DNA from 3 places in the Nitratireductor sp. L15S-10 genome. Region 1 is predicted to be linked to each of the others. Evidence: riboswitches for the same ligand, from Rfam matches in the RefSeq annotation. Region 1 holds a riboswitch; each other region holds the start of a gene.

Evidence for each region. Region 1 has a riboswitch for cobalamin ahead of P2W41_RS07395 (TonB-dependent receptor plug domain-containing protein). Riboswitches for the same ligand answer to the same signal wherever they lie in the genome.
Region 2: linked by a shared signal. The riboswitch ahead of P2W41_RS20290 (HupE/UreJ family protein) and the one ahead of P2W41_RS07395 (TonB-dependent receptor plug domain-containing protein) in region 1 are both predicted to bind cobalamin.
Region 3: linked by a shared signal. The riboswitch ahead of P2W41_RS00235 (LLM class flavin-dependent oxidoreductase) and the one ahead of P2W41_RS07395 (TonB-dependent receptor plug domain-containing protein) in region 1 are both predicted to bind cobalamin.

The regions. Positions count from the first base shown of each region.
Region 1 is NZ_CP120674.1:1,540,628-1,544,813, reverse strand. It holds gene P2W41_RS07400 (ABC transporter substrate-binding protein) at 1-1,128, opposite strand, end outside; cobalamin riboswitch at 1,405-1,615, shown strand; gene P2W41_RS07395 (TonB-dependent receptor plug domain-containing protein) at 1,743-3,596, shown strand; gene P2W41_RS07390 (ABC transporter substrate-binding protein) at 3,596-4,186, shown strand, end outside.
Region 2 is NZ_CP120676.1:197,068-201,253, reverse strand. It holds gene cobN (cobaltochelatase subunit CobN) at 1-795, opposite strand, end outside; gene cobW (cobalamin biosynthesis protein CobW) at 800-1,837, opposite strand; cobalamin riboswitch at 2,010-2,212, opposite strand; cobalamin riboswitch at 2,273-2,473, shown strand; gene P2W41_RS20290 (HupE/UreJ family protein) at 2,508-3,128, shown strand; gene cobU (bifunctional adenosylcobinamide kinase/adenosylcobinamide-phosphate guanylyltransferase) at 3,144-3,662, shown strand; gene cobO (cob(I)yrinic acid a,c-diamide adenosyltransferase) at 3,664-4,186, shown strand, end outside.
Region 3 is NZ_CP120674.1:50,650-54,835, forward strand. It holds gene P2W41_RS00225 (FecCD family ABC transporter permease) at 1-100, opposite strand, end outside; gene P2W41_RS00230 (ABC transporter substrate-binding protein) at 122-1,111, opposite strand; gene P2W41_RS00235 (LLM class flavin-dependent oxidoreductase) at 1,108-2,166, opposite strand; cobalamin riboswitch at 2,324-2,521, opposite strand; gene P2W41_RS00240 (dihydroxyacetone kinase subunit DhaK) at 2,826-4,186, opposite strand, start outside.

The DNA.
Region 1 (4,186 bases):
CCTGGGCAGTTCGGCATATTCGGGGTGGATCGGGCAGACATGATGGTTCTCGGCCACCTCGCCGGCATTGTTGTAGCCGAGCGCCAGAACCGTCGTGTTGTCGACGGCACGCTGCAGGGCGCGGCGCACCTTCTCGTCGTCATAGGGCGCATTGTCGACATTGGTGCGCGCCACGATCGTTGTTGCCGTGGTGACCTCCGATTTCACCAGCCCCAGAGAGTCCATAATATCCACGAAATCGGCAGTCGTTTCGTAATTGGTGTGGATTTCTCCGGATTCAAAGGCACTGACGGTCGCGGAGGGGTCCGTGCCGTAATCGATGAACTCAATGCCATCGAGATAGGCTTCGCCGCCCCACCACTTGCCATCCGCCCGCTTCTTGAGTTCCACTCGGTTGCCAACCTCGTAGGACACGAGCTCGAAGGGACCGGTGCCAATGGGATTGGCGACGAAATCGCGGCCCGTTTCGTCGAAGCTTGGGTGAACGATAAGTGCCGGATAGTCCGACATGCCGGGAATGATGGAAATATCAGGTGCCGACAGGTTCAGCTTCACCGTCATGTCATCGACCTTTTCGATGGCCCCCTCGCGCGCCTTTTTGGTCTCAGAATCAACGAGGGAAGCCATGCGGGCCGGCATGGAGTTGCCCTCCACGGTCTGGTCGCACCAGCGGTTGAAGTTGTAGATCACGTCATCGGCGGTGAAGGCGTCGCCATTGTTCCAGGTAACGCCCGGACGCACGTGAAGGATGTACTCGGTTGCATCGTCGTTGACTTCCCAGCTTTCGAGAAGCTTGCCCTCAAAGGTGAAATCGCGGGTGTACTTCACCAGCGGCTCGAGCGTCTGGCGCATGGCGTTGGCGATTTCCGACCAGTCGGCCGTGCGCGGATCTTTCGGGTCCTTGATGAACATGGCGACGCGCAGTATGCCGCCCTTTTTCGGCTCCTGAGCCATTGCATGTCTGGGGGCTGCCAGGCCGAGCATACCGTAAGCTGCTGCCGTCGATGCGCCGAGCGCGCTTGCGAGCGCAAGAAACTCACGCCGGTCCATTCTGCCGGCACGTGCCTCATTCGCCATATCGGCGACGCGGGCCGGCACCTTCTCGCCATTGCTCTTGAAAAACGTCATCGACGCACTCCCATTATCTGCCGTTTTCGGTTCGCCATTAGCATTTCCCATCCCGCCCCCGATGTCAAAATTCCCCGGGGTTCGAGAGGCAAATTCTGCAACTTTTTCGACAATCTCAATGACGGATTTGCGACAGTATTGCCGCAAAAATTACACGAAGAGCCGATTTCGCAACAATAGGTACGATTTAATCCTGACAAATCTTGACTTCGGGAAGCACGCTGTCCCGGATCCGCCCCTGCCTGCTGATTGACGCTGTCTCTGCCAGTTGCTAAGCGGTTTCGGTTCGCTTGAGGTGCTCTGGCAGGGTGTTCACCCGCCGGAGAAAAGGGAACACGGAACGGTCATTTTTATGAACCGCAGCCGTGGCTGCTCCCGCAACTGTGAGCGCTGAGGTGCCTCTGATGCCACTGGGTGCAAGACCCGGGAAGGCGAGACCACCGACGAAGCGCGAGCCAGGAAACCTGCCTCAGGCCGTCACCGACCGGATGCGGGACGCTTCCGGGGCTGTGGTTCTCGCAGTGGTGGCGATTGTCATCGCTGGCGGGGAGACCGAACTTTGGCGTCTGTCGCTCTCCAGCAAATCAGAAAATGTTGCTCGCTGGAGGAAATGCATGCTTTCAAGCCGACACCGAACCTCTTTCCTGTTCAGTGCATCAGCGCTGATACTGGGCTTCTCCACGCTCACCACGCAGGCTGAAGACTTCGAGCTCGACACACTGGTCATCACCCCCAGCCGCACCCCAACGGAGGCCTCCAAAGTGGGCTCCACGGTGCAGGTTATCGAGCGCGAGGAGATCGAGGAGCAGTCTCTGCCTCTGGTGCAGGATTACCTCAACCAACTGCCGGGCCTGAATCTCTCCCCGAATGGCGGGCCCGGAAACACGACCACGCTGATCATGCGCGGCCTGCGCGGGCAGTATGTTAAAACCCTCTTCGAGGGCATCGACATATCAGAAGTTACTGGCCCTACCGTGCAGGCAGCCTACGGTCACCTTCTCGCCGACAACATTGGGCGGATCGAGGTTCTGAAAGGCTCACAGAGCACACTCTACGGCTCCGATGCGATTGCCGGCGTGGTCAATCTCACAACGCTCGGAGGCATTCCGCAGGGTATCGAGCACAGCGTTCATGTCGAAGGTGGATCCCGAAAAACAGGCTTTGGAAACTACTCACTGACGGGCGGTTTCGACCAGGGCGAATTCGGCATTTCCCTGTCTGGATTCACCACCGATGGTTTCTCGATGGCATCATCTGGTGTGGAAGATGATGGATACACCAATCTGACAGGGACATTCAGCGGCCGATACGAAACCAGCGGCGATCTTGCAGTTTTCGCCAGCGGCCTTCTGTTAAACGGCTCGACTGAGACGGATGATGGCTTTCCAGTCGCCGACAGCCCGGCGAACGGGACATTTCGGCAGGCGGCCGGGCGCGTGGGCGCCGAATTCTCCCTGTTTGACGGTCAATTGAACAACACGTTGTCGGTACAGATGTCCGACACCGCCCGCGAGAGCACAAGCGGCTCTGGCTCCACCTCAACCTTTGACGGTTTGCGCTACAAGCTGGATTATCTGGGCTCTCTGGAAATTTCTCCCGAGCTGACGATCAATTTCGGCGCAGACTGGGAGCGTCAAACGGCCGTTACGGCAAATGTCGATAAGAGCGTTTCAATGGGCGGCGGCTGGATCGACGCGATCTACAGCCCATTTGATGCGCTGACTTTGACAGCCGGCGTCCGCCATGACGAACACAGCACCTTCGGTGGACACACATCCTGGCGCGCCACCGGATCCTATGAGTTCGCCAGCACCGGAACACGTTTCCACTCCTCGGTCGGAACGGGCTATCGCGCGCCGAGTCTCTACGAACTCTACGCTCCGTTCTATGGCAATACCGAACTGAAGCCTGAAACGAGCCTCGGCTTCGATATCGGCGTTGAACAGCGCTTTCTGGATAACAGGCTCGTCACCGATGTTACCTTCTTCATGATCGATGTCGAGGATTACATCGGCTACCACCCGGTCACCTATCAGAACATTCAGACGAATGGCGAGGTCAAGACACGCGGCGTGGAGGCGTCTTTTGCCTATGCGGCAACCGACTGGCTCGACCTGCGCGGTGCCTATACCTACACGAAGGCCACCCAGACGGATGGACTGCGGGAAGTGCGCATCCCGAAACACGACATCGCTCTTGGCGCGACACTGCGTCCTGCCGATCGCTGGGAAATCAGCGCGACAGCGAAAATCGCCCTCGACACGGTGGACGGTTATGTCGACGGCCCACGCTCAAACCTTGATGATTATATTCTTCTGAACGCCAGGGTCGCCTACAAGCCGAACGAGAATACGGAGCTCTATTTGCGTGGCGAGAACCTTCTCGATCAGAAGTACGAAGTCGTTCAGGGCTACAACACACCCGGCTTCGGCGTTTTCGCCGGCTTCCGTGCAAAGTTCGCTCCCTGATGCTGGGGCGCCGGAAACGCCTCCCCTGCCTTTCCGGCCTTGCTCTTCTGGCCGGCGCGCTTCTTGTCGCGCCGGTTTCGGCCGCGCCGAAACGCGTCATGTCGCTCAATCTGTGCACTGACCAGCTTGCCATGACGCTGGCCGGGCCGGATCAGCTCGTCTCCGTCTCCTTCCTTTCGCGCGAGCCGAGCCTCTCAATGCTGCATGAAGAAGCGCAGGCCTACCCGGTCAATCACGGGCTTGCCGAAGAGGTGTTTCTTGAAAATCCCGACCTGGTGGTCACCGGCACCTACTCACTACACAACACCACCGCGTTGCTGAAACGGCTGGGCTTTCATGTCGAAGAATTTTCCTTCGCGCAGACCCTTGAGACCATTCCTGGTGAAGTGCGGCGGATGGGGGCGCTCATCGGGCAGGAAAAGAGGGCGCAAGCCATCGCAGACGATTTCACGCGTGAACTCGAAACAATCGCCGCCGGCCAATGCGGCAAAGACCCTACCATGATTGCCTATGACCAGAACGGCATCGCCTCTGGACGCGGCACGCTGGCCGATTCCGTTATACAGGCTGCCGGCTTTGCCAATCTTGCC
Region 2 (4,186 bases), on a different replicon from region 1:
CGTTGCGGTGATGAGCGCCTGCGGCTTCAACGTCTCCACGGCGTCGCGCACGAAACCGGCGGCAACCGGGTCGCGCAGGCTGGAAACAAAGATCGGGACGGCGCAAAGACCCTGTTCCTCAAGCGCCTCCACCAGCGCGTCGATGGGCGCGACATCGCTGGCAAGCAGCATGGAGCGATAAAAGAGGATCGGAACGATTGCCCTGCCGGGCAGCGTGGCGAAAAAACCGGCCTCCACAATGCCATGGCCCGGCGCATAGAAGCCGGCTTTGGCCACCGGTTCGGCTTCCGGCGTGTCGATCTCCCGCCCCGCAAGGCGCGCCATCTGCATGGTCAGCGCGCGCATATTGTCCGGCCCGCCCTCGCGGAAGCAGGCGAGCAGCGCCGCGCGCGCTTCCGGCGAAACAGTGGAGCGCTCGGCAAGGCGCGGGTCGTCCTGATGGCATTCGCCGGGCAGCAATGCCAGCGCAATGCCCTTTTGCCGGGCCAGCGCGGAAAGCCGGTCGCAGCCATAGCGCCACCACTCATAGCCCCCCAGAACCCGCACCAGAATGGTGCGGGCATGCGCTGCCGTGTTGTCGACCCACAGATCGACCGACATGGGGTGTCTGAGATCGCGCAGCGCGGCAAGGCGCAGCGAGGGCAGGGCCTCGCGCCCGGCCTGCCATGCAGAGGCGATCCCCGCCAGATCGCTGTCGGTGAACGACAGCGCCACCATATCCGCCGGCGATTGTTGCAGATCGACAGGCTCGATCAGATCGTCGAGTGAGGCGGTGGTGGTGGCGAGGATGTGCATCGGATCACGCCGAGAGAAGGCTTTCGATGCGCGCGCGGTCGATGCCCTTGAGGCCGATCACGACGAGCCGCGTTTCCGCGGCTTCGCCGGCCTTCCACGGGCGGTCATAGTGGTGCGAGACGCGCGGGCCGACCGCCTGCACCTGCAGGCGCATGGGCTTGCCTTTCACATGCGCAAAGCCCTTGAGGCGCAGAACCTCGCCGGTCCCCACCGCCGCGTTGACGCGCGCTTCCAGATCCTCAGGCCGCAGGACCGGCGGCAGATCGACAACGAATGTGTCGAAATCGTCATGCTCGTGGTCATGCGGATCGTCGTGATGCGTCTTGCGGTTTTCGATGTCGTCTTCCACCGCGAGCCCGAGACCGAGCAACAGCGCCGGGTCCACCTTGCCATGAGCGCTCGGCACGATCTGCACATTGCGCGACAGATGGCTTTCGATGCGGGCGCGGGCGCGCTCGTTGCCTTCCGCGTCCAGAAGGTCGCTCTTGGACAAGACGATCAGATCGGCGCAGGCCACCTGATCATCGAACACCTCTTCCACGGGATCGTCATGGTCGAGCGAATCATCAGCGGCGCGCTGCGCGGCGAGCGCATCCATGTCGTTCGCCACCTGACCATTGGCCAGCGCCGGCCCGTCGACCACGGCAATCACACCGTCGACGGTGACGCGGTTCTTGATGGCCGGCCACTGAAAAGCCTGCACCAGCGGCTTGGGCAGCGCCAGCCCCGAGGTCTCGATCAGGATGTGATCCACCTTTGGCTCGCGGGCGAGGATCTGGTCGAGTGCCGGCACGAAATCGTCGGCCACGGTGCAGCAGATACAGCCATTGGCCAGTTCCAGAACGTTCTCCTCCGGGCAGGTGTCGAGCCCGCAGCTTTTCAGCACCTCGCCATCGACGCCCGCATCGCCGAATTCGTTGACGATGATGGCAAGCCGCTTGCCCCTGGTGTTTTCCAGCACATTGCGGATGAGCGTTGTCTTGCCGGCACCGAGAAAGCCGGTCACGACGGTGCAGGGCACACGATTGAAGCTCGTGGTCATGGGGTATCCTTCAGACGGAGTGTAGTGAATGCGGGGATGCGGGTGAGGGGCACGCAAGCCGTTTCAGGTCGCGTTTGGGCAAGGTCGCCATGAATGGCAGAGAGAAGGCGCTGAGCGGCGCAATCGGCAATCACAATGCACACTCCTTGCCCGGGACACCCGCCAGGCGGTCAGGATTTCATTTTCAGACGGCAGGTTTCCTGGCTCACGGGTCGCTGCGCTCTCCAGCCTTCCCAGGGCGTTGCCCCAGTGGCGTGTCAGGTGCGCTCTCCGCTTACAGTTGCGGGGACAGCTGCGGCATTGGGCAAGGCCCGCACCGCATTCCCTCTTAGCCTCCTCCCTTGAGGGAAGAGGACCGTCTGCCTCGCATTTATGGCTCGCCCGGCGCATCTGTCAATGCGTGAAGAAAGCGTTTGCCGGGAGAGGCTGTTCCTGTATGGTCGGGCCGCTGTCGGTTCCGCGCAAGCGGACCAGAGGGAACATGGTGCGGCGCAAAATGCGCCAAGGCCATGGCTGCCCCCGCAACTGTAAGCGGTGAGCATTTTCCTGATCGCCACTGAGGCTTTTTGCCTTGGGAAGGCTGGAAAACGCTGCGACCCGTGAGCCAGGAAACCTGCCGACAGCATGAAAGAAACACCGTATCCCTCGGGTGGAGGGGAAAGGACCGGACATGACCGCGCGTATCGCACGCATTTTTTCCGCATTCGTTTTCGCATCGCTCTTTGCAACCAGCGCCAGGGCCCATCACGCCATGGACGGAGAGACACCCACAACCCTTTTTGAGGGACTGGTTTCGGGGCTCGCCCATCCGGTGATCGGGCTTGACCATCTCGCCTTTATCGTCGCCGCCGGCCTCATTGCCGCTGTCGCCGGCATGAGCCTTTTCGCGCCGCTTCTGTTCGTCGCCGGTTCGCTGATCGGCGTCGGTCTGCACCTGATGCTGCTCAATCTTCCGGCGGCGGAAATCATCATTGCGGCAAGCGTTCTTGCCGGCGGCTGGCTTCTGGCCCGTGGCCGGGCGTTGGAAAACCACATGCTTGTCTTCGCGCTGTTTCTGGTGGTCGGCGTGTTTCATGGCTATGCCTTCGGCGAGGCCATTGTCGGCAGCGAAGAGACACCGCTGATTGCCTATCTCGCCGGTCTCGCCGCCATCCAGAGCGCCATCGCGCTTGGTGTCTATTTGCTGGTCCAGTCGCGCGGCTGGGCCATCGAGGCCATGCAGCCCCGGCTTGCCGGTGCAGCGATCCTCGGCGTTGGCGTGACCTTCCTTGCGGGGCATCTTGTCGGCTGAGCCGGCAAAATAGCGATGCGATCCCTTCATTTCGTTCTGGGCGGCGCGCGCTCCGGCAAGAGCCGCCATGCCGAGAGGCTGATCGAGGCCACACCGGCGCCCTGGCATTACATCGCCACGGCGCAGGCCTTCGATGACGAGATGCGCGAGCGCATCGCCATTCACCGTGCAGGGCGCGAGGGGGCGGTGGCGGGGGCGTGGCAGACACACGACGCCCCGCTCGACCTGCCGGGCGTGCTTGAAAAATTGCCGGCCAGTGAAACGGTTCTGGTCGATTGCCTCACCCTGTGGCTCAGCAATCTGATGCTGAACGACCATGAGCTGAAACCCGCCGCCGAGGCGCTTCTGTCGGCACTCGCTGCAAGGGAGGGGACTACGGTTCTCGTCTCCAACGAGGTCGGCTTCGGCATCGTGCCCGACAATGCGCTGGCACGCCGCTTCCGCGACGAAGCGGGGTTCCTGAACCAGAAGATCGCCGCCGCTGCCGACAGCGTCACGCTGGTGGTTGCCGGCCTGCCCATGAAAGTGAAGTGACATGCGAGAGATCGACGCAAACGAAGCCGAGCGCCACAAGGCGAAGATGGAAAAGCGCAAGGCGGTCCAAGACGCCGAAGTGCGCGACAAGACGGTCGAGAAGGGGCTTCTGATCGTCAATACGGGGCCGGGCAAGGGCAAATCCACTGCCGCATTCGGTCTTGCGTTGCGCATGCTGGGCCATGGCCGCCGCGTGGGTGTCGTGCAGTTCATCAAGGGTGCCTGGCACTGCGGCGAGAAGGATGCCTTCTCAGCCTTCGGCGATCAGGTCTCCTGGCACACGATGGGCGAAGGCTTCACCTGGGAAACGCAGGATCTCGAGCGCGATATCGCCGCCGCCGAGCGGGCCTGGGGAAAGGCCGAGGAACTGATGGCCGACCCGACCATCGGTCTGGTCGTTCTCGACGAGCTGAACATCGCCCTGCGCTACGACTATCTCGATCTTGAACGCGTGGTGACCGCGCTGACCGGGCGGCGCGAGGGCCTTCATGTGGTCGTGACCGGACGCAACGCCAAGCCGCTAT
Region 3 (4,186 bases), 1.5 Mb from region 1:
AGCGAAGTGCCGTGCCTCGCACTGGCGGTGCTGACCGAAGCACTGTCAGCAGCGCTTCGTGGCTCTCAGGCTGGTTTTGTTTCGCGACGGGCGCATGCATTTTTCGGTTCCGTCCGGTCTGCTAATGGCCCATCCGATCGGGGTGGAAAGCACGCGCCAGTTTTTCTACCGCGTCGATGGAACTCGGCCCCGGCTGCCCCCAAACGGAGTCGATTGTCACGAATCTTTCCCTGGCAATGCCTGGTACCTCCCTGATGGTCGGGTTGGCTTTCAGGATCTCAATGCGCCCTTCGCCCAGTTCCCCGGCCGGGTCTCCCACCACCTGGCCGCCGGCAGTGCCGGAATAATAGACCACTATGTATTCAGGCATGCGCTCGGCAATCTGTTCCCACGAGACCTGGCCATAGCGGTTCGCGACATCGCCGAAGATGTTCTCGCCGCCGGCTCGCGACACGACGTGCGACAGCATGGTGTTGCCAAGCACTGCACGAGGCGCGGCTTCGCCACCATTGAAGATGAAGACCGGCGTAACCTCTACGTCTTCCAGCTGTTCTGCTACTGCAGCGAGGCGCATTTCCATATCAGCAATCAGCGCTTCGCCGCGCTCACGCACACCGAATATGGCTGCAACAGAGCGGATCTCCGCGTAGAGCTCATCGAAGCCAAACCTGCCGAGATTGCAACCCTCGGTATTCAGCCGCGTTTTCATGCCCAGATCGTGCAGCTGGTCGCGCGTGTGACGGCTCTCGCTGAACCCGTCGGGATAGCCGGCATAGACGAAATCGGCTTCGACCTCGATAAGCTGCTCAGTGGTGGCAACGAGTGGCGAAAGCACCGGGACCTTTTTATAGGCCTCCTCATACTGTGGGCTGATCTTCAGGTTCGCCATGTAGGAGGTGCCCGCCATTCGGTCTTCCAGACCCAGCGCCAGCATCAGCTCCGTCGCGTTGTTGCTGAGTGTCACGGCTCGTGCCGGCGGCACTTCATAGACTGTGGTGACCCCGCAGTTCTCATCCGTATGGGGAAACCCGGGCTCGCCCGCGAACACAGATGTTGATGCAAGGAAAATGCCTGCCAAAACAAACGCGGAAAAGCCGCGAGAACGGATCATGAAATCACTCCTTGGATAGCCGGCTTGTTGACGGCGTTTTCGAATGGGGGTGGAGAAGAGGGTTGCTGCCGGAAAGCGGAGAGTACTTCTGTGGCGAAGAGCTCCATGCCCCTGAGCGCCACATCGTTGGCAATAAGGCCATTGGCGCTGAACAGACAGCGTATGCTCTGCGATCCCGTGCGTGCAGAAAGGGCGCACAGTTGTGCATGGCAGTCCTCCGGCGTACCCGAGATGGTGAAATCCGCCACCATCGCAGCGCGGCTGCGCGGCTGTGGCGGTGCCACTCCGCGCGCCAACGCGCGTTCGGCGCGACGGGTGTTCAGCTTTTCAAGAAGCGCGTCGACACACCTCTCCGCTTCCGCCCGGGTCGGCGCGATCACCACGTAGCGTGAAAGCGACGATGCGGTCAGCGCGGCGCGGGTGGTGCCATGCCGATTCAGCGCCGCATCGAACACGGGCAATTGCCGCGCCTCGTTCGGCTCGAGGCTGAGGAGCAGCGGGAACCCGTTTCGCGCAGCGATGTCGACCGTTTCTTCGGAAACCCCCGCAACATAGATGGGTGGATGCGGCTGCTGCACCGGTCGCGGCCCCACAGCGACATTGGAGAACTTCCACGGGCCGGCATCGGCGGAGCAATGCGGCATTGTCCACGCCTCGATCATGATCTTCAGCGCTTCGCGGAAACGCAGATGCACCTCGCCCGGCGCGACCCCCAGCGCGCTGAAGGTCGATGGGTCCGTGCCTCGTCCGATGCCCACATCGACCCGGCCGCCACTCTGAAAATCCAGCTGTGCAATCTGCTCCGCCAGAAGGAGCGGATGATAGAGCGGCAGAACGAGGATCGACGTTCCAAATCGCAGACGCTCGGTCCGCGCCAGGATATCCGCCCCCAGCAGAAGCGTGGATGGATAGGGCAGCGTATCGCGGGAAAAGTGGAATTCATTGAACCAGATACCGTCGAAGCCAAGCGTATCGGCGCGTTCCACGAGGCGCATAAGATCGCAGTGATCGCCCAACACCCCTTCCCGAGCAAAACCAGCCAGATCAATGCGCATTCAGGACACCTGCCAGAACCAGACGACGAAATCCTGAAATGCTTATATGAAATGATATAACATATCGAGTCAATTCGAACACGAAATGCCGCTTTATCGCCGGCAAGGCTGTGCCTGCATGCATTCTGATCCTCCTGCCGGCGCACCTCGTCCGGCGTTCATGGTCAATGCATGAGGCAGGTCTCCTGGCTCGCGGCTCGGACGTTCGCTCCGCCTTCCCGGCTCTGGCCAGTGGCATTGGAAAGAACTTGCCGCTTACAGTTGCGAGGGCAGCCCCGGGATTGATTCCGCAAGGAAATCGCACCGGGTTCCCTTTTCATCCGCAGGATGCGGAACCGCATGCGAAAGCGACCCTACCGGCGAAGCGCACGCAGCGCAACACACTCGACCTTCGGGATGATGCGGATTTTCCGACCGTACATTGTCAGCAGGCGCAGGCGGGATCTGCGTTATGTCATAGAAACAACAGGGAACACTGGATTAAAGCGGGCCTGGATATCCCCGGCTGAATGGCCAATCGTCTTGTTCACACCGGTAACCAGGCTGCTTGAGTGCTGACAGCCGAACTGACCTACGCTTTCATAAACGCGATTGCGCACATCGTCACTGCCATAACCAGAGCCACCCAGAATCCAATTCGGGCAGCCACTGAGCCAGTACTATTCTCGAGCGAGTTGCTCAAACAATATAGCGACAGCCTCCGCACCCGGATCGACATTTCCCTCCAGTTGCTGGGCGTTGATATAGGCAGACCGACCAGCGCGCGCCTGCGCCATCGTGGCCGTTTCCTGCGCCCCGGCACGGGCTGCCTCAGCGGCAGCGGGAAGGCCGTTCTGCAGGGCTTCAAGGGCAGGTGCCAGCGCATCCACCATGGTGCGGTCACCCGGCCCTGCACCACCAATTTCCTGCATGCGCGCAAGCCCGGTTTTCAGCGCGGCCCCCATCGGCTCGCCGCTGGAGGCAGCATCACCCGCTGCCGCAAAGAAGATCGCCAGCAACACGCCCGATGAACCGCCCATGGTCTGGCTGAGTTCCTGACCCAGTGCGCGCAAAAGCTGCGTATGATCGGACAACGGCAATTGATCTATTCGATCCAGAAGAGCGCGGGCAGCACCGGCCAATGTCGAGCCCGTATCGCCATCGCCGGTCTTGGCATCGAGCGCGTTCAACTTCGCCTCGGCTTCAATGAGCACATTGCAGCATCTGGTGAGAAATGCGCGTGTCGGGGCATGCTCGGATGGCAGTGGCTTTATCGGTTTCAACCCGTCGGGAAGCGGCACCACCGCAACGTCGGACAAGCCACGGACCCCCGGCCAGGCGGATATCTCCGCCGAGGCGCCAAGCAGGCGCATATTCTCTTTGGTCGCGGGCAGAACCGAGATGGAGAAGCCCCGCATATCGAGGGAGGTCATCATGGCCGCCGGCCCGACCATCGCTTCCAGCTTGCCACCGATCGAAGAGCGCGCCACCTCATGTGCCAGAACCCCCATTTCCAGCGCGGAGGTTCCACCGAGGTTGTTCAACAGCACCACATATCGATCCCCGGTCATGACAGAAGAGAGTTTTTGGCACATTGCATCAACCGCCACCCTCGCGTTATCGAACCTGACCTGCTCGACACCTGCCTCGCCATGAATGCCCAGTCCCAGCTCGGCCATCCCGTCGGGAATACGGTCTTCCTTCGCGGCACCGGGCACCCGGCAGGTGTCAAGCGACATGCCTATGCTCTCTGCACCCGCAATCACGCGTTCCGCTGCCTGCGTCACAGCATCGAGATCGGCTCCTTCTTCGGCCAGAGCGCCGGCAATCTTGTGCACAAACAGAGTGCCGGCAAGACCGCGCGCCTGCGGCAGATCCGGCAGGGCAATGTCGTCATCGACAATGACCATGGACACCTTGTGCCCGAAAGCACGGGCGCGCTCGACAGCCAGACCGAAATTGAGCCTGTCACCGGTATAATTCTTTACGATCACGAGGCAGCCCGCCGGGCCCGTCACGGCAAGAATTCCTGCAAGAACCG